4 regions of the Streptosporangium sp. NPDC049644 genome follow, and region 3 is predicted to be linked to each of the others. Evidence: riboswitches for the same ligand, from Rfam matches in the RefSeq annotation. Region 3 holds a riboswitch; each other region holds the start of a gene.
What was found. A riboswitch is a leader RNA that binds a small molecule or an ion and turns the genes downstream of it on or off. The one in region 3 is predicted to bind cobalamin.

Region 1 (6,395 bases), on a different contig from region 3:
CGGGTCGCCAACCCCAGGCTCCCGGTCGGCGAGGTGCGCGAGGGGGGATTCGGCGGCCCCGAGGGGCTCGCCGAGTGGCTGCGGGAGCACGCGATCGACCTGGTCGTCGACGCCACCCACCCGTTCGCCCGGCGGATGACCGCCTCGGCCGTCTCGGCCTCCGCCGGCACCGGGGTGCCGCTGCTGGTGCTGCGCCGCCCCGGCTGGCAGCAGGGTCCGGACGACGACTGGCGCTGGGTGCCCACGCTTGAGGCCGCCGCCCGCCTGCTGCCCGAGCTGGGGAGGCGGGTCTTCCTCACCACCGGCCGCCGCAGCCTGGCCGCGTTCACCGGCCTTGACCTGTGGTTCCTGGCCAGGTCCGTCGATCCGCCCACCCCACCGCTGCCCGGCCGGACGGTGGTCGTGCTCTCCCGGGGGCCGTACACCCTGCGCGGAGAGCTGGAGCTGATGCGCGAGCACCGCGTCGAGGTGCTGGTGACCAAGGACAGCGGCGGCGAGATGACCACCGCCAAGCTGGCCGCCGCGCGGGAGCTGGGGCTTCCGGTGGTCATCGTACGGCGGCCGCCGGTTCCCGGCGGTGTCCCGCTGGCGGACACCGCCGAGGCGGCCGCGGCCTGGGTGAAGGCTCAGGCCGGGTAACGGCGCGGGGTGTAGACGACGGGCCGTCCGCCGCGTTCGGTGAGCCGGGTGGTGGACGAGCCCACGATCAGCAGGCAGCGCATGTCGATCGCGGCGGGGTCGAGATCGGCCAGCTCCACGACGCGCACGCTCTCCTGCGGACCGCCGACATCCCGTCCGATGACGACGGGCGTGCGCGGGGAGCGGTGTTCGAGCAGCAGGTCGCGCATGGCGGCCACCTGCCAGGTCCGGCTCCGCGAGGCCGGATTGTAGATCGCCAGCACCAGGTCGGCCCGTGCCGCGGCGGTGATCCGGTCCGCGACGACCTCCCACGGCTTGAGCAGGTCGGACAGCGACAGCACGCAGAAGTCGTGGCCCAGCGGGGCCCCGGCGCGACTGGCCACCGCCTGGGCGGCGGTCAGGCCGGGCAGCACGCGTACCTCGACATCGGCGAACCTCGGCTCGGACGCGACCTCAAGCACCGCGCTGGCCATGGCGAACACCCCCGGATCGCCCGAGGAGACCACGGCCACCCGCGATCCGGCGGCGGCCAGCCCCAGCGCGTGCGCGGCGCGCTCGGCCTCGACCCGGTTGTCCGTGGGGTGGCGGCGCTGGCGCGGGTTGGGCGGCACCCGATCGAGGTAGGGGCCGTAGCCGATCAGCTCGTCGGCCCGGGCGAGGGCGTCCTGTACCTCGGGGGTCAGCCACGGCCGCCCGGCGGGGCCGAGTCCGACGACGACGACCTCGCCACGCCGGTCGCCCCCGGCCTCCTCCCCGCGATCGCCGACGATCTCCGTCCCGAGCGAGGACCGGGAGACGTCCCGATCGCCGGTGTCCCCCACCACGAGCGGGGTCGCGTCGGTTCCGGCCGCGGCCTCCGTGAGCGGAACGAGCGGGCTGGGCAGCAGCGCGAGGGAGAAGTACGGGACCGAGGCGGGGTCGACGTCCGCCAGCGGCTCGATGCGCTGCTCGCCGGTGGTGGCCCGCTCGACGTACCAGGCGTCGTCGAGGCGACCGGCCTCGGCGAAGGCGGCGCGGACCTTCTCGAAGGTCCTGCCGAGTTTCAGCACCGCGGCCGAGTCGGCGGCGGCCAGCCGCTCGGCCAGCACGTCCGCCGGGAGCGTGCCGGGCAGCACGGTCAGCGTCTCGTCCCGCTCGACCAGCGGGCGGCCGAGCACCGCGGCGGCCCCGCTGACCGAGGTCACCCCCGGCACCACCTCGGTCGGGTACCGGTGCGCGAGCCGCTTGTGCATGTGCATGTAGGAGCCGTAGAAGAGCGGGTCGCCCTCGCAGAGCACCACCACGTCGCGTCCGGCGTCCAGGTGCGCGGCCAGCCGCACGGCGCAGTCGGCGTAGAAGTCGTCGAGCGCGCCCTGGTATCCGCCGGGGTGGTCGGTGGTCTCGGTGGTCACCGGGTAGATCAGCGCCTCCTCGACCTGGTCTCCCCGCAGGTAGGGCAGGGCCACCGACCTGGCGATGCTCCGCCCATGCCGGGCGCTGTGGTAGGCGATCACGTCGGCCGCGCCGAGCAGCCTGGCCGCCTTCACCGTCACCAGCTCCGGGTCTCCCGGCCCCAGTCCGACCCCGTACAGGCACCCGAGACCCTCGCTCAACCCGCTCACTCCCCCTCACCCGCGACCGCGTTGACGACAGCCGCCGCCATCGCGAGCCCGACCCCGTACAGGCACCCGAGATCCCTGCTCAACCCGCTCACTCCTCCTCGCTCGCGACCGCGTTGACCGCGGCCGCCGCCATCGCGCTGCCGCCCCTGCGCCCGTGCACCACCAGGTGGTCGAGTCCGGCCGGGTGCTCGGCCAGGGCCAGTTTCGACTCCGCGGCCCCGATGAAGCCGACCGGCACGCCCAGCACCGCGGCCGGGCGTCCGGCACCCTCCTCGACCAGTTCGAGCAGGCGGAACAGCGCGGTCGGCGCGTTGCCGATCGCGACCACCGCGCCGTCGAGCCGGTCGCGCCACAACTCCAGCGCCGCGGCGCTGCGGGTGGTGCCCAGCCGCAGCGCCAGCTCCGGCACCCGCGGGTCGCCGAGCGTGCAGATCACCTCGTTCGCCTTCGGCAGCCGCCGCCTGGTGACGCCGGAGGCGACCATCATGGCGTCGCACAGCACGGGCGCGCCGTCGCGCAGCGCCCCGCGCGCCGCCGTGACGACTCCCGGCGACCACGCGAGGTCGTCGACGAGGTCGACCATGCCGCAGGCGTGCACCATGCGGACAGCGACCTGTGCGACGCCCGGCGGCATGCCGCCGAGGTCCGTCTCCGCGCGGATGGTGGCGAAGGAGCGGCGGTAGATCTCCGCCCCGTCCCTGATGTAGTCGATCACTTTTCCTCTCTAGTCGCCGCCACCGCGGCGCTCGTCTGCTCGGCGTCGGCGAACGTACGGCTCACGCCGTCCGCCTCGACGCGGTATCCGTCTCCGGTCGCGACCACGTCCACGACCCGGCCGCGCGGGCGTCCGCATCGCCGCTCGCAGCCCGACCAGTGCACGGGAAGCGCACGGGTGCGGCTCAGCGGGGGGCGGACGCCGCCAGGACCGCCCGCGCCGGACTCGGAGCCGGTGCCGCCGTTCGTGTGCACACCCGCGTGCACACCCGCGTGGACGTCGGCGTGGACGTCGGCGAGGGCCTTGGCGCATCCGGGCCGGCCGGCGCAGGCGGTCAGGCCCAGCCACGGTGACCCCGGGTCGCAGACCAGGCCCGCGTCCGCGAGCGCCGCCCGCCGGCCGTCGACCTCCCGCGGCGGCAGGTCTGGGACGACGATCGTCCGCCACGGCGTCACCCGGACCTCTCCCCCGCCGTGCTCGGCCGCCCGGGCGAGCGCCTCCAGCTGGGCCGCAGTGAGCCGCCCGAGCGCGGCGAGAACGGTGAGGGCCGATCTTCCGTCACGCTGCGCGATGACCCCGACCGTGCCTTCCCCCGCCGCCCGCGCCCGTCGTACGGCGGGGGCGGACAGCCGGAGAGCCGGCTCCGTCCCGAGAACGCGGGCCGAGACCCGTCCTGGGCCGTCGGTCAGCTCGGCGAGCCGCCACGCGCCCGACCCCTGCTCGGCGCGCTCGGCCAGGAACGCCTCGGCGACCGCGAGCATGCCGGTGGCGGCGGAGGAGACGGGGACGCGCAGCCCCCGGTCGGCACCGGCGAGCAGCAGCGCCACCTCGGAGACATCGTCCACCGAGGCGTCCACCGGATCGACCGGCAGCAGCGTGACGTCCGCGCCGAGAGCCGCCATGTCGCCCGAGCCGTCGTCGAGCGCGAAGAGGAACCGGCCGGGCAGGTCGGCGAGCGCGGGCCGGGCGCGGAGTTCCCCGTCCAGCCGGGACACGAGCGGACGGACGTCGAGCAGGCTCGCGGGTGCCCGCCCGGCCAGGGGCGAGGCCACGATGTTGCGTACCCGCTCATGCGTGGCCGACGGCAGCAGCCCGGCGGCGGCCAGCCGCACGGCGAGGTCGGATGCCGGGGAAGGCCGCCGGTCGTCGTCCGGAACGCGCGCGTCGTCACGTGCGAAGGCCCCGGCCGGAGAAGACCCGACGCCTGGAACGCGCGCGTCGTCGCGTGCCGGGTCCATGGCGGGAAGGGGGTCGCCGTCCTGCGGCGGGAGGCCGCGCACCTGGAGGTTCGCCCGGGAGGTCAGCTCGATCACGCCGGATCCGAGCTCCCGGGCGGCGGCGGCGACCACGCGGAGCTGACGCGCCGTGAGCGCCCCGCCGGGAATCCTGATCCGTGCCAGGCCGCCGTCGGCCGCGGCGTGCACCTGGAGCGCTCCGGGACACACGTCGGCCCGGGTTCTTCCGGGAGGGTCGGTTATTGACACGCAGTGGATGGTAGCTCCCATTTCTTTACGGATGTCCGCCTGGCATAGTGTGACCTAGGCGACGGCGCAGGGAGGAAGCCGGTGTGAAACCGGCGCGGTCCCGCCACTGTAACCGGGGAGCGAACCCCACCGAAGGCCACGGTCCGGCAACGGACGGGAAGGCCGGGGTGAGCGTTGATCCGGGAGCCAGGAGACTCCTGCCGTCGCGACGACGACGACCCGGGGCGAGGACCCCGAGGGAGGACTTCCGCATGCGTTCCGTGCCGCCCACCCCACGATCGGCCGCACCACCCGCGCCACCCGCCGTCCTGCTGCTGTCGACCTCCGACACCGACCTGCTCAGCGCGCGGACGAGCGGCGCGAACTACCGGCTCGGCAACCCGGCGCGGCTGTCCGCCGAGGACCTGCCCGCGCTGACCGAGGGCACGGACCTCGTGGTCGTGCGGCTGCTCGGCGGCCGGCGGGCATGGCAGGACGGGCTGGACGCGCTGCTCGCCGACCGGCGGCCCGTCGTGATCCTCGGTGGCGAGCAGGCCCCCGACGCCGAGCTGATGGAGCTGTCCACGGCGCCCGGCGGGGTCTGCGCCGAGGCGCACGCCTACCTCGCGCACGGCGGTCCGGCGAACCTGGCCCAGCTGCACGCCTTCCTCTCCGACACGGTGCTGCTCACCGGGTACGGCTTCGCACCGCCCGCGCCCACCCCGGGCTGGGGCCCCCTCGAACGTGTCGCGCGACGCACCGAGGGCCCCGTCATCGGCGTGCTCTACTACCGCGCGCACCACGTCGCGGGCAACACCGCCTTCGTCGAGACGCTCTGCCTGGCCATCGAGGAGGCGGGCGGCCAGGCCCTGCCCGTCTACTGCGGTTCCCTGCGCAGCGCCGAGCCCGGCCTGTTCGACACGCTCCGGGCCGCGGACGCCCTGGTGGTCACCGTGCTCGCCGCCGGGGGCACCCGCCCGGCGACCGCCTCGGCGGGCGGGGACGACTCCGCGTGGGACGTCGGCGCGCTCGCCGAGCTGGACGTGCCGATCCTGCAGGGCCTCTGCCTGACCACGGGAAGGGACGCCTGGCGGGAGAACGACGACGGCCTGTCCCCGCTCGACGCGGCCTCCCAGGTGGCGATCCCCGAGTTCGACGGGCGGATCATCACCGTGCCGTTCTCCTTCAAGGAGGTCGACGACGAGGGCCTGACCGTGTACGTGGCCGATCCCGAGCGGGCCTCGCGGGTGGCCGGCATCGCGGTACGGCACGGCCTGCTCCGGCACGTCAGGGCACCGGAACGGCGGATCGCGGTGATGCTGTCGGCGTACCCGACCAAGCACTCCAGGATCGGCAACGCGGTCGGCCTGGACACCCCGGCCAGCGTGGTCAGGCTGCTCACGGCCATGGCGGAGGCCGGGTACGACCTCGGAGACGGTTTCCCCGGCGTGGCGGAACTGGACGGCGACGCGCTGATCCACGCGCTGATCGCGGCGGGCGGCCAGGACCGGAACTGGCTCACCGAGGAGCAACTGGCCGCGAACCCGGTGCGGATCCCGGCCGCGCGCTACCGGGCGTGGTTCGAGACGCTGCCCGAGGACCTGCGGCACGACGTCGAGGCGCACTGGGGGCCGCCGCCGGGCGAGTCGTTCGTCGACCGGAGCCGCGACCCCGACGGCGAGATCGTGCTGGCCGCGCTGCGCGCGGGCAACCTCGTGGTGATGGTCCAGCCGCCGCGCGGCTTCGGGGAGAACCCGGTCGCCATCTACCACGACCCCGACCTGCCGCCGAGCCACCACTACCTGGCCGCCTACCGGTGGCTGGCCGACGACTTCGGCGCGCACGCGATCGTGCACGTCGGCAAGCACGGCAACCTGGAGTGGCTGCCCGGCAAGTCGGCGGGGATGTCGGCCTCCTGCGGCCCCGACGCGGCGCTCGGCGACCTGCCGCTGGTCTACCCGTTCCTGGTCAACGACC
Region 2 (2,605 bases), on a different contig from region 3:
GTGCACATCGTCACGCCGAGATTTCATGGTCAGTAGATGGTGGCGCGGCTGCGCCCAGCAGTCGGGCGCTCGAGGCGATGGTGGCGTCAGGTTGGGTGAGTTAACGGTGGCCGAGGCCGCTCGTCCCCCATTGGTCGTGATGGATGGCGGCGGCCAGCGGGCGCCGTCGCCGCCATCCGTGCCGTTCCAGATCAGGGGCCTCTTCGAGGTGGGTGACGGGACCGAGACACAGCCACGCGACCGGACGGATCCGAACGGGGATACCGAGCAGGTCCCGCACAAAAGGCTCACGGTAGAACGACACCCAGCCGATGCCGAGCCGTTCGGCGGTCGCGGCCAGCCACAGGTTCTGGATGGCCAGGCACACCGAGTACAGGCCGGCGTCGGCGATGGCGTGGCGGCCGAGCACCGCGGGACCGCCCCTGTCCTGGTCATAGGTGACCACGACGGACAGCGTCGACTCGCGCACTCCGTCGATCTTGATCTGGGCGAACCGCCGGGCGGCCTCGCCATCGAGGGTGGCGGCGAAGGTCGCCCGCTCGTGCTGGACGTGGTCGTGGAAGGCGCCGCGGATCTCGGCGTCGCGCACCACGACGAAGTCCCACGGCTGGGACAGCCCGACGCTGGGGGCGGCGTGAGCCGCCGACAGCACGCGGTGCAGCACCTCGTCCGGCACGGGTCCGCCGGTGAACTGGCCTCGCACGTCGCGGCGGCGATGAATGACATCGTAAAGCTGGCTGTTCATGGGCAGGCTCCCGCTGCGTCGTGCCCCTGGCGGGGCGATGGGCGCGAGGCCGGTCTTCGGACTCCCGGATCAACGCCTGACCGCCCGCCTTCCCAGCCCTTACGAGCCAGTGGCTGTGCTTCGCACGTGGACGGCGGCTTCCCGGTCACCGCGGCGGGCCCGTGCCGGAATCACACCGGCTTCCCGATTCTCCTCGCGACCGCAAGGCACCTCGCAACAGTTCGCCGAGAGTATGGTAGTTGATCACCTCACCGCTTGCGATTGTGGCCGGGCCGGGTCCTTGACCCCTTACAAGAACAATTCGGCAATTCTCAGCGACGCTTGCCGCCTTGCCGGTGAGCGTTCTTGTCCGCGCCGGACTGGGCCTTGCGGCCCAGGTCGCTTTTGGCGCTGGGGCTGTTCGGGTTCTTCGCGGTGTTGGACATGATGCGCGCCTTGGCGCCCTCGTCCCACGGTGTGGGCTTGTCTTTGCTCATGTCCTGGGCCTACCCGGGTGGCTCGGATTCTTTCGGCAATCGCGTCGACCAGCTCGGCGCCGCGAGACGCCGGCACCTCGGCGTGCTCCTGGTCCTCGTCGTCGGGAGGGCTCGCGTTCTTTTCGGCAACCGGCTGTCGAGGGCCTAGTGCTGCGTTCCTGAATGAGGGCGGAGATCCCTGCTGACCTGGGGGTAATGATGGTCTCAGGGGGATTGTCATGCCGAAACTGCTGCATGCGCGTCCGCCGACGGACGCTGAAGAGGAGCGGAAGATCCGCAAGCTGGCCGGGGCTCGTCATGCCCCGGCCGACTGGATCAGGAGAGCGCAGATCATCGTGTTCAGCTGGCAAGGGCTGCGCACCAGTGCCATCGCGGCCAAGCTGGGCTGTCACATGCAGACCGTGCGCGAGCGGATCGAGCGGTTCAACGCCGAAGGCCTGGCCGGGCTGGGCGATCGGCCCGGGGCAGGCCGCAAGCCACGCATCACCGAGCTCGAACGCGGGCAGCTCATCGCGCTGGCGCGCTCGACTCCGCCCGGACGGCTGGTCCGCGACGAGGCCGGGGACCTGGCCGCAGACGAGGAGGCCGGCCCCGCCGAGTGGACGCTGGACAGTCTGACCGCCGCCGCCCGCGCCCAAGGCATCGTCATCGCGCGCAGCCAGGTCCGCCGGATCCTGCGAGCGGAGAAGGTCCGCTGGCGCCATCCCCGCTCCTGGACCACCTCGACCGATCCGGACTTCGCCCCAAAAGAGCCGAGGTCATCGGCCTCTACGCCCAGCCGCCACCCGGCACCACGGTCATCTGCGCCGACGAGCTGGGACCGGTGACCCCGCGCACCTTCGCACCCGCGCCCGCCTGGTCGCCCGACGGACACCGGATCAAAGCGCCGCTGACCTACTCCCGCGGCACCGACAAGAGCTGGGTATACGGCGGCCTGCGCATCCGCGACGGCACCGAACTCACCTTCTGTGCGCCCTCGCGCAACAGCGACGGCTGGATCCAGCTGCTGACCCAGATCGGCAAGGCCAACCGGCGCGGCCCGATCGTGGTCATCACCGACGACCTCTCCAGCCATTCCAGCTGGAAGGTCCGCCAATGGCTACTGCGCCATCCACGGATCCGCCAGGTGTTCATCCCGATCAAGGCCTGCTGGCTGAACCTGGCCGAGGGCTGGTGGCGGCTGCTACGCCGGGCCGCGTTCGCCGGGCAGACCTTCGCTGATGCCACCGAGATCGCCCACGCGGTCACCCTCGCCACCGCGCAACTCAACGCCCGCGCCCACCCCTGGGTCTGGGGGCGACCACCGCCACAGCCCCGAACCCTACGCCGCAAATTCGTCTACCTGCTATGAGGAACGCAGCACTAGGCCTTCGAGGAGGCTAAG
Region 3 (6,395 bases):
GTAGACGCCGGGGCCGATGCCGTTCCGGTAGCCGGCGTCGCGCAGGTCGGCGACGAGTTCCATGTCGGAGCGGGCGGCCTCGACGCTGGTGACGTCGGCGTCGAGATCGCCGATCGCATCGATGATCTCCCCGAACTCGGAGTAGCACATGTGGGTGTGGATCTGGGTGGAGTCGGCGACTCCGCAGGTGGCCAGCCGGAACGCGCCGACGGCCCAGGCCAGATAGGCGGCGTGCTCGTCCCCTCGGAGCGGCAGCAGTTCGCGCAGGGCGGGCTCGTCGACCTAGATGATGCGGATCCCGGCGGCCTCCAGATCGTGGATCTCGTCGCGGAGGGCGAGGGCGACCTGGCGGGCGGTGTCGGCCAGGGGCTGGTCGTCGCGGACGAACGACCAGGCGAGCATGGTGACCGGGCCGGTGAGCATGCCCTTGACGGGCTTGTCGGTGAGGGACTGCGCGTAGGTGGCCCAGCCGATCGTCATCGGCTCCGGCCGGAAGACATCGCTGTGCAGGATCGGCGGGCGGACGCAGCGCGACCCGTAGGACTGGACCCAGCCGTGATCGGTGGCGGCGTATCCGTCGAGCCGTTCGGCGAAGTACTGGACCATGTCGTTGCGTTCGGGCTCGCCGTGGACGAGGACATCCAGGCCGAGTTCCTCCTGCAGGGCGATCACTCGCTCGACCTCCTCCCTCATGGCCTGCCGGTAGGCCGCGTGGGTGAGCCGCCCGGCCTTGTGAGCGGCACGGGCCTTGCGGATCTCGGAGGTCTGCGGGAACGAGCCGATGGTCGTGGTCGCCAGGTCCGGCAGGCGCAGCGCGGCCCGTTGGGCGGCGAACCTCGCGGCCCGGTCGCCACGGCGTACCCCGTCACCGAGCATGTCGAGACGGGCCCGGACCCGGTGGTCGACCGTGGCGGTTCCGGGGGCGGGGGCGGCGGAAGGTGAGACCCGGCCGAGGGCGACGACCTCGGCGACCTTCTGCCGGGCGAAGGCCAGACGACCTCGGACGGCCGGGGCCAGCGCGGTCTCGGCGTCCAGGTCGATCGGGACGTGCAGCAGCGAGCAGGAGGTGCTCACCTCGACCTGGTCGGCCAGGCCGAGCAGGACCGCGCAGGTCGCCTTCGCCCGCTGAACGTCGGTACGCCACACATTGCGGCCGTCCACCACCTCGGCGACGACGGTCTTGCGGGGGAGTCCGCCGACGGAGGCGAGCACGCCGAGATTTCCCGGCCCGGCGACGAAGTCCAGACCGACCGCCTCGACCCGGGTCGCGGCCAGCGTGCGCAGCGCGTCCGCGCCGACCGTACCGAAGTAGGCCGCCACCAGAATCCGGGGCCTGTTGGGCAACTCGCCGAGGCGTTCGTAGACACGGGCGAGCGCGGCGATCTCCTCGGCGTTCCGGTCGGCGACCAGGGCGGGCTCGTCGAGCTGTACCCACCGCGCGCCCGCCCCGGCGAGCCGTTCCAGCAGGTCGGCGTAGACCTCGACGAGCTCGTCGAGCAGGTCGAGAGGCCGGAACCCGGCGGGCGCGCCGGGCGCGGCCTTGGCGAGCAGCAGATAGGTGAGGGGACCGACCAGCACCGGGCGGGTCTCCACCCCCAGGTCCCGGGCCTCCGCGTATTCGGCCAGCGGCTTGGACCGTGCCCCGCCGGCCAGCCGGAACCGGATGTCCGGCCCGACCTCGGGCACGATGTAGTGGTAGTTGGTGTCGAACCACTTGGTCATCTCCATCGCCGGGACGTCCTGGACGCCGCGGGCCATGGCGAAGTACCGGTCCAGGCCGGTCAGGTGCCGGTAACGGCCGGGCACCGCGTCGACCATGACACTGGTGTCGAGTACCTGGTCGTAGAGGGAGAACGTGTTCGACGGGATCGTGTCGAGGCCCGCGTCGCGCAGGCCCGTCCAGACCTCCCGGCGCAGGACCTCGGCCGTCTTCGCCAGGGCGGCGGCGTCGGAGCGCCCGGCCCAGTAGTCCTCGGTGGCGAACTTCAGTTCCCGGTGTGCCCCGATACGGGGATATCCGAGGATCGTCGTTTGCATGGCAGCTTCCCTCGCTGAGCCACGGGCGGCCGGGCAGGAGGAAGGAGCGCGTGAACGGCGCGCGTCCCTGGCCCTCCCACGAGGCCGCGGACCACCGCACGCCGAACGGCGCACGGGCGAAAGGCAGGTCTTCGGACTCGTGGGCGCCACACCTGAGACAGGCGTGTCCTACTGGCCGTCGCTTCCCAGGCCGAAAGACCCAGTGCGTGTGACGGCGGTCGTTCCCACTCACCGCTGCGGGGCAGTCCCGGATTCCCACCGGGTTCCCTCTTACGACGTCCAGATCCCAGGGACCTGGACGAACCATCCGCGTCCAGGAGTCTAACCCGCGGGGCGGCCGCCGCCGCATCCATCCCTTATGCATGCTTGCCGCAGTTGCGACTTACTTGCAATAGTGTCCCTATGTCGATCTACTCGCTGCCGGACCTGCCCTACGACTACGCGGCGCTGGAGCCCGCGATCACTGGGGAGATCCTGGAACTGCACCATGCCAAGCACCACGCCGCCTACGTCAAGGGCGCCAACGACACCCTGGAGCAGTTGGAGGAGGCCCGCGCCAAGGACGCGTTCGGCGGGCTCGTCGGGCTGGAGAAGACCCTGGCGTTCAACCTGTCCGGGCACGTCCTGCACTCGATCTTCTGGGACAACCTCTCCCCGGACGGCGGAGACCGTCCCGACGGCGATCTCGCCGCGGCGATCGACGAGAACTTCGGGTCGTTCGAGGCGTTCGCCAAGCAGCTCACCACCGCCACCCAGACCGTTCAGGGGTCGGGCTGGGGCGTACTCGGCTACGAACCGATCGGCAAGCGGCTGATCGTCCAGCAGGTCTACGACCACCATGGCAACGTCGGCATCGGCTCAACCCCGCTGCTGGTGTTCGACGCCTGGGAGCACGCCTACTACCTGCAGTACCGCAACGTCCGCCCGGACTACGTGGCCAAGCTGTGGTCCCTGGTCAACTGGAGCGACGTCGCCGCCCGGTTCGCCGCAGCCACCCAGGGATAAGTGCCCTCATCGAACAGCGGCGCCGGCCGGCAGGCCCGGCGCCGCACATCCCCCCGGGAGCCCGGATGCCTCGCCACTGTGATCGGCTCGACGGACCACGGACCCAGGCCGTCGCCGCCGAGGTCATCGACCTGTACCGGCACTGCTACGCCGCCCCGCCCTGGTCGGAGACCCCCGAGCAGCTCGCCGGATACCCCGCCAAACTCGCCGCCTCCACCGTCCGGCCGGGCTTCACCGCCCTGACCGCCCGCGATCTCACCGGACGGCTCACCGGGATCTGCTACGGCTGGCCCACCCCCACCGACCTGTCAGGCAACCCCGTCTACGACGCCGTTGTCCGCGCCTTCGGCCCGCACACCGCGGCCGCGCTCACCCACGGCGCCCTGGAGGTCGCCGAACTGTTCGTCCACCCCGACACCCAGGGCCAGGGAATCGGCCGGACCCTGCTCACCCGGGCGACCGCGGCCTGGTCCACCGCCTGGCTCATCACCGATCCGGACAGCCCCGCCGCCGACCTCTACCGCCATCTCGGCTGGCAGGAGAGCGGCCCCCTGCCCCGTGACCTCTACCCCCAACTCCAGCTGTCGCTCTTCACCCTGACCACGTCTGTTCAAGATCCGGCGGCGGTGAGGGCCTTTTCGAAGGCGATGTAGGCGTCCGGGGTGAACAGGACGAACCGGAGATCGGTGACCTGAGCCGGAATGGTGCGTACGGCGTCGAGCGCGATGCGGGCGGCGTCGTCGATGGGCCAGCTGTAGACGCCGGTGGATATCGCGGGGAAGGCGACGCTGGTCGCGCCCAGCTCGTCGGCGACCCGGAGGGACTCGCGGTAGCAGGAGACCAGCAGGTGCGAGCGGTCCTCGGCGGCGGAGAAGACCGGTCCGACGGTGTGGATGACCCAGCGGGCCGGCAGGTCGCCCGCGACGGTGGCCACCGCCTGGCCGGTCGGCAGCCCCTTGCCGTAGCGCGAGGCCCGTAGGTCGCGGCAGGCGGCCAGGATCGCGGGACCACCGCGCCGGTGGATGGCCCCGTCGACCCCGCCGCCCCCCAGCAGCGAGGAGTTGGCGGCGTTGACGACGGCGTCGACATCCTGCGCGGTGATGTCCCCCTGGACCAGCGTGATCTCCATGAGATCGAGTCTGCCAGCGGAACTCCGCCCTCGGCCGAAACAACCGAACCCCTTGGTCGTTTCGGTACCACTCGGCTCTCGTGATTCCAGGCAGGGTCAGGTGCGCGACGTCGCCGGGATAGCGGGCCAGTCGCCGGGCCTGTCCGGGGAGCCTGACCAGGAGGGCGGCATTTATCCCGTTGAGTTCTCGGAGGCGATCTGTAGGTTGTCAGCATGTCTTCGTCGCTTCGCCTGGAGAAGATCACCGCGGACAATGTCGAGGCCGCGTGCCGGCTGAAGGTGCGACCCGACCAGGAGGAGTTCGTGGACCCGGTCGCGTGGTCACTCGCCGAGGCGTACGCGCGACCTGAGGTCGCCTGGCCTCGACTGATCTTCGACGGCGAGCAGCCGGTGGGCTTCGTCATGGGCTTCTTCATGGTCCGTTTCAACCCGGACGACCCGGATGACACGCCCCGCTGCGGAATCTGGCGGCTGAACATCGCCGCCGACCAGCAGGGGCGGGGATATGGCCGCTTCGCGGTGGAGTCCGTGTGCGAGGAGGTCCGCAGACGTGGGCAGGACCGCGTGACGGTGACCTGGGCGCCGGGAGAGCGCGGGCCCGAGCGCTTCTACCTCCGGCTCGGCTTTCGCCCGACCGGCGAGAAGAGCGGCGATCAGGTCGTCGGCGAGCTGGCCCTGACCGGGCGCAGAGATGGATTCCAGGCGGGTCGGGCCGAGGTCCGTCGTCTGACGACCGAGGACTGGAAGACGTTCCGTGATGTCCGGCTCGCGGCACTGGCGGACGCACCGGAGGCCTTCTCCTCCTCGCTCGGGCGGGAACAGGCGTACGACGAGGCACGGTGGCGTGCCGGGATGCTGCCGGAGCGCGGGGTGAAGGCGGTCGCGGTCGTTGACGGCCGGGTAGCCGGGGTCGTCGGCGGCTGGGTGCCCGAAGGCCGGGGTGGGGCGGTCGAGGTGTACGGCATGTGGGTCGACCCGGCCGCGCGGGGCGCCGGGATCGGCGCCCTGCTCGTCGAGGAGGTCGTCGCGTGGGCCGCCGAGCACGGACATCGGAGGATCCAGCTGTGGGTGGTGGACGGCAACGACGGGGCTGCCCGGCTGTACCGGCGCCTGGGTTTCGAGGTCACCGGCGAGTCCGAGCCGCACACCAACGACCCCGGCCTCCACGAACGGCTGATGGTCCGCATGCTCGCCGCCGGTACCCGAGGGCCTTCGCGCTGAGACCCCGGGGACGGCAGCGGCCACGGTGATGAGGGCACCACAGGCGTGATCGACCTGCTCACTCGCTGAGGTGCTTCGCCTCCCCGCGACGGGGAGACGACCTCCAGGGGGCAGGGCGTGTCCGGAGAAGCACGGGGCGGATCGGCTGGAACACCCGCTCGGCGACTCCGGGGATCACGGGGGCGGTGCCAGCAGTTCGACCGTGCCGCGCTCGCCGTCGACCCGGATCCGGTCGCCGTCGCGCAGGCGCATGGTCGCGTTGCCGGTGCCGACCACGGCCGGGATGCCGAGCTCGCGGGCGACGATCGAGGCGTGCGACAGGGGCGCGCCCATGTCGGTCACGACCGCGGCGGCACGGGGGAACATCGGCGTCCAGCCGATGTTGGTCAGCGTCGTCACGAGGATCTCGCCCGGGGCGAGCCGGTCACCGTCCTCGGGACCGGAGATGACGCGGACGACCCCCTCGACGATGCCGGGCGCACCGGGGAAGCCGCTCACCGTCTCGCTCACCGGGGCGCCGTCCCCTCGGGCGTCGAAGATGTCGCCGCGCCGGCCGGGGTCGGCGGCCCAGCGCTCCGGATCGAAGCGGCCGACGATCAGCGTGGGGTAGGCGGGCAGCGCGGCGTACCGCTGGTACGTCGCCCGCCGGACCGCCACCTTCTCCAGGGAGGACGCGTCGCGGCGCAGCACGGCGAGGATCTCCTCGATCCGCAGGAAGAACAGGTCGTCACCGTGGCCGGTGAGCTCCCCGGCCCGCAGGACGAAGGCGCGCAGCGCCCAGAAGGCGCGCACCACCTCCGAGCGGGCCGTCTCCCGGTCGCGGACGATCGCGTTCCACCGTGCCACCCGCTCTCGCGTCCTCGCCACCTTGTCGGGGTGGCGCTCTCCGAAGCGCTTCCAGGCCGCCTCTCGCGCCTCCCGCTGCCGGTCGAGCAGCGTACCGGCGTGTCCCCGCGTTTCCGGCATGGCCGCGAGCTGCGCGTCGATCCACCCCGGGTCCTCG
Region 4 (6,395 bases), on a different contig from region 3:
GCCTGCCAGTGGACTCGGAAGGGGGCCAGGTCCAAGAGCAGGTCGTGCGCTACCGCCGCGCCGACGACGGGTGACCACAGCCGGGCCGCCAGCCCCTGGAACAGGATGGAGGCCGCCACCCGGAGCTCATCGGTACCCAGGCGTCCGGCGAGATCGGTGATCCGCTGCCGCAGGGGCTCGGGGTCGACCAGCAGGTCGGTGAGCGGTCGCCAGCCTGTCTCGATCGGGCCGATCGGGCCGATTCCGAGTTCGAAGTAGCCGCTGATCGTGGAGACGTCGGCGACCGCGGCCGACACCGCCGACGGCGCGGCAGGAAGCAGTCCGGGCCGGGCGACGGCGAGCCGGGAGCGCGCCGTGCGCGTCCAGGCGGCCAGGTCGGGCAGGGTGGCGAACCAGTGGGTGGTGCCGTCGTAGGCCGCCTCGTAGCCGTCGCCCGTCCATTCCACCGCCAGCTCGGCTGGCTCGCCGCCGGCCGTACACCAGCCCTCTCTGGCCAGCGCACGCTCCAGCAGCGGAGTATGCAGCCCCTGGGCGAGGAGGTGGACGGTGCCGCCGGCCCCGTTCTGGAGTACGAACATGCCGGAGGCCGCGTCGAAGGCCAGTTCGCTGCCGTCGAAGGAGGCTCCGATCGCCCCGCGCAAGGTCAGCTCCTCCGGGGTGCCGGTGTGCAGGTGGCCCGCCGGGTCGATCAGCCACATCCGGTCGGCGACCCGCAGCGCGAGCTCCAGATCGTGGGTGGAGACCACGATGACCAGGTTCTTCTCGCGGGCCAGGCGGCGCAGCAGGCCCATGAGGGAGACCCGGGAGGTGACGTCGAGGAAGGCGGTCGGCTCGTCCAGCAGGATCGCCGCCGGTTCCTGGGCCAGGGCGCGAGCGACGAGCACCCGCTGGCGCTCGCCGTCGGACAGCTCACTCACCGCCCGGTCGGCCAGGTGGCCCGCGTTCACGGCGGTCAACGCCCACGTGATGACCTCGTGGTCACCGGGCGACAGCCGTCCGGTGAATCCGGTATGCGGGTGACGGCCCAGCCCGGCCAGTTCGCGGGCGCTCAACAGCGGCGGCAGGTCGCGTTCGGTGAGCACGACGGCCAGGCTCCTGGCCAGATGGGCGGCGGCCAGGGTCTCGATGCCGACGCCGTCGACGCGCACCTGGCCGCCCAGCGCGGGCTGGAGCCCGGCCATGGTGCGCAGCAGCGTGGACTTGCCGGTCCCGTTTGAACCGATCAGCACGGTCAACTCCCCCGCCACAGCCTCGGTGTCCAGGTCGTCGAGCACGCGACGCTCCCGCTGCCCCCGCCTGGCGGGGTATCCGGCGTGCAGTCCGCGCAGTTCCAAGCCCATGCTCATACCGCCAATCCGGTTCGGGCCGCGCGGCTGCGCAGCAGTACGGCGATCACCACAGGCGCGCCCAGGATGGTGGTCACGGCGTTCAGCGGCAGCACGACCCCGCTGCCCGGTGCCTGGGTGGCGACGCAGCACGCCAGCGCCACGGCGGCGCCCAGCAGGACGGCCGCGGGCATCAGCACCCGGTGGTCGGCGGTGCCCAGCAGCAGCCGGGCCACGTGCGGCACCGCCAGGCCGAGGAAGGCGATCGGCCCGCAGTAGGCGGTCACCACCCCGGCCAGCACCGAGGAGGTCAGCAGGGTGAGCGTGCGCACCGCCCGGACCCGCACACCCATCGTGCGTGCGTAGTTCTCGCCCAGCAGCAGCGCGTTGAGCGGTTTGACCCCGGCCAGCGCGCCCGCCAGCGCGGCCACGCAGACCGGCACGAACACCCCGAGGTCTCCCCAGGTGGTGCCGGCGAAGCTGCCCAGACCCCACATGATGAACTGCTGGGCCCGCTGCGGCTCGGTATAGACCAGCAGCAAGGTGATCACCGAGACGGCGGCCGACCCCACCATCACGCCGATGATCAGCAGCGTCACCACCGACCTGACCCGCCGCGACAGCACCAGCACCAGCCCCAGCACCGCGGCCGCACCGGCCGAGGCGGCCACCACCACACCCGCGCGGCCCAGGCCCGCGACACCCGCGGTGAACGCGCCCGCCGCGCCGCCCCACCCGATGATCACCAGGGCGACGCCCAGGCTCGCGCCCGAGCTCACCCCCAGGATGTACGGCTCGGCCAGCGGGTTGCGAAACAGGGTCTGCAGCTGTACTCCCGAGACCGACAGGGCCGCTCCGGCCAGAGCCGCGGTGATGGCGCGCGGCAGCCGTACCGTCCAGATGATCTCCTGAACCCCCGGATCCGCGCCGGTGCCACGCAACAGCGCGAACAGCGCCTGGTTCAGCGGGATCAAAGTCGAGCCGAGCAGGACCGCCAGCGCGAACGCCAGCGGCACCGTGATCCCCATGACGACCAGGACGACGCTCCGGCGGCGTCGGGCCGCTTCCGGAACATCGGGGAGGGCCGGAGCCGTCACTTGGTCAGCTGCTGGTAGAAGGTGAAGGCGTGATCGGGCGCGAGGTCTGGGTGCAAGATCGCGACCAGGTCGGCCAGGATCAGGTCCGGGTGGCCGACGCCGCGCTCGTAGAAGTCGTTGCCGCCCCCAGGCCCGAGCGTCCTGTTCGCCGACCAGACGCTCCCGGACTCGAACGCGCCGAACTTGGCATAACGCGGGTCGGTCTTCTCCACATCGGCCAGGCTCTTCCACTCGTTCACGTTGGCGAGCCACACCTTGGCGTCCTTGGCCTTGGACAGGACGGCCTCCAGGTCCAGGGTGGTGCTGCCGGGGCCCAGCGTGTCCGCCCACGGGTAGGTGCCGCCCGCGTCCTTGATCAGTCCCGCGACGTAGCTGCCTCCGTTGGGCACCGACCACTGCCCCTCATACATCTGGCCAGGTAGCACGGTGACCGGTGTGGCCGCCTTGGCCTTGGCGGCCAGGGCGGTGTAGTCGGCCTCGACCTTGCCGAACACCTCGCCGGCCTTGGCCTCGGTACCGGTCAGCGCGGCCATCACCTTGATCCACTCGGCGCGGCCCAGTGCGGTGGACTCCAGCCATTCCGCGTTGGCCACCACCTTGATCCCGGCCTGACGCAGCGGGCCGTAGGACTTGTCCTCGGTGCCGCCGCTCATCAGCACATCCGGCTTGGCGGCGATCTCCTTCTCGGTGTCGACCTCCTGCCCCTTGGCATACTCGGTGATCTTCCCGGCCTTCACCTGGGCCAGCACCTGAGCCGAGGTGATGTACCCGGCCGACGAAACGCCGCTGAGCCGCTCCAGCACGCCCAGGTCGGTGATGAACGGCAGGTGGGTCGTCGAAGCGGAGAACAATCGCTCGATCGGGGTCTCGACGGTGACCGCTGCGGCCAGCTCACCGGTGAGCGCGGGAGCCGGAGTGCCGCACCGCACCAGCACGTAGGTCTCCGGTTTGGCGCCGGGGGCGGGCTGCTTGACGGTGAGGACCTGATAGTTCTTGGCGTAGGTCAACGTGAAGTTCGTCGCGTGCTCCACCTTCTGCTTGACCGGGAAGTAGTCCCGGCCCGCGTCGAAATCGGTGACGCAGCGGCCCTCGGCCGCCGGGGCCGCAGGCGTGGCCGCCTCCGGGGTGCCACAGGCGGCGACGGCGAATAAGGATGCGAGCAGTGCTGCGGTGATCGAGCGGGGGATGCCCATGCATGCTCTCCTGAAGGCGGGCCGCGGACGCCGTTCCTCGACGGCCTCCGCGACGGTTGGGAGGCCGGGTCACCAGGAGAGTCCGGCACGCCGAGCATGCCCAGGGCCGGTAGGCCGAGGTCCAGGCATGGCGATCGCCGTTCCTCTCTTGGGGAGATCCGCCCCAATTTCTGCGAGGAGGCGACCGCGTGAGTCTCCTGGCTCTCGGGTCGAGGCTCGTCCCGGCCTTCCCACCCTCGCGGGCAGTGGCTTCGTCGGGATTCGCTCGCCGATCACAGTGGCGGGACCGCGCCGGATTCACACCGGCTTCCTCGTTCCGCGCTCGCCTACGCCGACCATGCTCGCACACCACCCATCAACGACAAAGAGCGCACCCCCTGTCAGACTCGGCGTGCCTCCCCGCGTTCGACGGGAGCACCGGCGCGCACACTGTGGAGGATCTGGGCGAGGCCCCCGTACCACGCGCGGCCCGGACCTGTTGGAGTACGCCGGGCCGTCCAGCACCCGCACCTGGCTCGCGCGGACCGCCGGCAGCTCGGCTCGGCCTGGATGGCGGGTCAGCCCCTCCGTACGGGAGACTGGTCTAGTCTCACGATCGTGACGATCAGGAACTCGCACTGCTCCTTCTGCGGTGCGGCCTTCACCCCCGGCCAGTCCTGGCCGCGCACCTGTGCCGGCTGCCGGAACACCTCCTACCTCAACCCGCTGCCGGTCGCGGTGATGGTGCTGCCGGTCGACGACGGCCTGCTGGTGATCCGCCGTGACGTCGAACCACACCGGGGCGGGCTCGCCCTGCCCGGCGGCTACGTCGACATGGGCGAGTCCTGGCAGCGGGCGGCCGTCCGGGAGCTCCGGGAGGAGACGGGAATCGTCGTCGACGCGGACGAGGTGCGCCTCCTCGACGTGCTCAGCGCCCCCGACGGCACCGTACTGATCTTCGCTCTGGGGCCGAGGACCCTTTCGGCCGCCCTCCCGCCGGTCACGTCCACGGCCGAGACGACGGAGTGGCTGCTGATCGACGGGCCGAGGGAACTGGCGTTACCGCTGCACACCAGGATCGTGGCGAAGTACTTCGAACGAAACGATCACTAGGGGCACGGACTGGCGGGGCGACCTGTCCGGCTACTCGGCGGGCTCCGGGACACGCCAGGCAAGGCCGGTGCCCTCCACCTGGACGCCGACCCTGGTGCCGGTGGCCATCGGGTCGGCCGGAGCCGGTATTCGCGCGGTGACGTGCGTGCCGTCGCGCAGGCGCACGGTGACCAGCGCGTCGTGGCCGTGAAAGTCATCGCCGGTCACGGTCGCGATCACGGCCTGCGGGGCCGGTGGCGCGGTGATCCGGACCTGTTCGGGACGTACCAGCACGGTGAGCGCCCCGTGACCGGAAGGGAGTCCGGCCACCGCGACCGGACCGAGCGCGGTGCTCAACACCGCCGGATCGTCGCGGTGGCCGGGCTCGGCCTGTGCGGGCAGCAGGATCGCGTCACCGACGAAGGTGGCCACCCAGGCGTCGGCGGGCCAGCGATAGACACTCGTGGGTGAGCCGTGCTGGACGATCACGCCTTCGCGCATGACCGCGATCTGATCGGCCGTCGACAGTGCCTCGCCCTGGTCATGAGTGACGAGGATCCCGGTCGCGCGGTCCGCGCGCAGCGCGGACCGCACATCGTGCCGCAACTCCGCGCGCAGTCCGGCGTCGAGCGCGCTGAACGGCTCGTCCAGCAGGATGAGAGAAGGCCGCGGCGCCAGGGCGCGGGCGACCGCCACCCGTTGTTGTTGTCCTCCGGACATCTGATGCGGCATCCGCTCGCCGTACCCGGCCAGGCCTACCAGGCTCAGTGCCTCGTCGATCCGGCCACGACGCCGCTCGGCCCGGCTCAGCCCGTATCCCACGTTGTCGCGTACCGACAGATGAGGAAAGAGCGCGCCCTCCTGCGGCACGATCACGATCTGGCGCCGCTGGGGCGGCGTGTGCGCGGTGGGGCCGGCGACCACTTGCCCGTCGACGACGATCTCGCCCGCGTCGATCCGCTCGAAGCCCGCGACGCAGCGCAGCAAGGTCGTCTTCCCGCAACCGGAGGGACCCAGCACAGCCGTCAGGGTGCCGCTCGGCACGGTAAGATCGACACCGTCGAGAGCCGCGACAGTTCCGTAGCGCCGGACGATCCCGCGTAGTTCCAACCGGCTCACCGCTGAACCTCCTTGCTGAGAATCCCGGTACGCGCGGCCAGCAGCCACGTGGGCACCGACGACAACACCACGAGCAACACCGCATAAGGCGCCGCACCGGCGTAGGCGGCCACCGCCGTGTTCGTCCACAGCTCAGTGGCGAGGGTGTCGACACCGGTCGGGCGTAGCAACAACGTCGCCGGCAGTTCTTTCATGCAGGTGAGGAAGACCAGCGCCGCGCCGGCACCGATGCCCGGCAGCGTGAGCGGCAGGGTCACCGTACCCAGCACCGCCAGCGGCCCGCGCCCCAGGGACCGGGCGACCTCTTCGAGTACGGGCGGCGCCTGGGCCGTCGCCGTGGCGACGGCGGTGACGGCCAGCGGAAGGAAGAGCGCGGCGTAGGCGAGCGCGAGCAGCCAGGTCGTCTGATAGAGCGGGTAGGCGACGTTGATCCCGAAGAACACCAGGGACAACCCGATCACCACCCCGGGCAGGGAGTGGCTGAGGTAGCCGAGCCGTTCCAGCGTCGCGGACAGACGACCGGGCACACGGGCACTCAACACCCCCAGCGGCAGCGCGAGCAACATGGTCAACGCCGTCCCCGCCAGGGA

Region 1: another riboswitch for cobalamin. It lies ahead of cobN (cobaltochelatase subunit CobN); the one in region 3 lies ahead of metE (5-methyltetrahydropteroyltriglutamate--homocysteine S-methyltransferase).
Region 2: another riboswitch for cobalamin. It lies ahead of bluB (5,6-dimethylbenzimidazole synthase); the one in region 3 lies ahead of metE (5-methyltetrahydropteroyltriglutamate--homocysteine S-methyltransferase).
Region 4: another riboswitch for cobalamin. It lies ahead of AB0J58_RS15800 (ABC transporter substrate-binding protein); the one in region 3 lies ahead of metE (5-methyltetrahydropteroyltriglutamate--homocysteine S-methyltransferase).

The regions. Positions count from the first base shown of each region.
Region 1 is NZ_JBFAOJ010000006.1:94,678-101,072, reverse strand. Features, by position in the region: gene AB0J58_RS05155 (cobalt-precorrin-6A reductase) at 1-639, shown strand, start outside; gene AB0J58_RS05150 (precorrin-2 C(20)-methyltransferase) at 627-2,231, opposite strand; gene AB0J58_RS05145 (precorrin-8X methylmutase) at 2,329-2,955, opposite strand; gene AB0J58_RS05140 (precorrin-3B synthase) at 2,952-4,439, opposite strand; cobalamin riboswitch at 4,455-4,659, shown strand; gene cobN (cobaltochelatase subunit CobN) at 4,691-6,395, shown strand, end outside.
Region 2 is NZ_JBFAOJ010000045.1:61-2,665, forward strand. Features, by position in the region: gene bluB (5,6-dimethylbenzimidazole synthase) at 101-745, opposite strand; cobalamin riboswitch at 775-974, opposite strand; gene AB0J58_RS24135 (hypothetical protein) at 1,057-1,221, opposite strand; gene AB0J58_RS24140 (helix-turn-helix domain-containing protein) at 1,440-2,048, shown strand; gene AB0J58_RS24145 (transposase) at 2,045-2,572, shown strand.
Region 3 is NZ_JBFAOJ010000094.1:8,675-15,069, forward strand. Features, by position in the region: partial or broken gene metE (5-methyltetrahydropteroyltriglutamate--homocysteine S-methyltransferase) at 1-2,037, opposite strand, end outside; cobalamin riboswitch at 2,142-2,360, opposite strand; gene AB0J58_RS35630 (superoxide dismutase) at 2,440-3,042, shown strand; gene AB0J58_RS35635 (GNAT family N-acetyltransferase) at 3,108-3,695, shown strand; gene AB0J58_RS35640 (O-acetyl-ADP-ribose deacetylase) at 3,653-4,171, opposite strand; gene AB0J58_RS35645 (GNAT family N-acetyltransferase) at 4,385-5,392, shown strand; gene AB0J58_RS35650 (PEP/pyruvate-binding domain-containing protein) at 5,567-6,395, opposite strand, start outside.
Region 4 is NZ_JBFAOJ010000023.1:12,723-19,117, forward strand. Features, by position in the region: gene AB0J58_RS15790 (ATP-binding cassette domain-containing protein) at 1-1,346, opposite strand, end outside; gene AB0J58_RS15795 (iron ABC transporter permease) at 1,343-2,353, opposite strand; gene AB0J58_RS15800 (ABC transporter substrate-binding protein) at 2,419-3,615, opposite strand; cobalamin riboswitch at 3,785-3,981, opposite strand; gene AB0J58_RS15805 (NUDIX domain-containing protein) at 4,213-4,707, shown strand; gene AB0J58_RS15810 (ABC transporter ATP-binding protein) at 4,738-5,805, opposite strand; gene AB0J58_RS15815 (iron ABC transporter permease) at 5,802-6,395, opposite strand, start outside.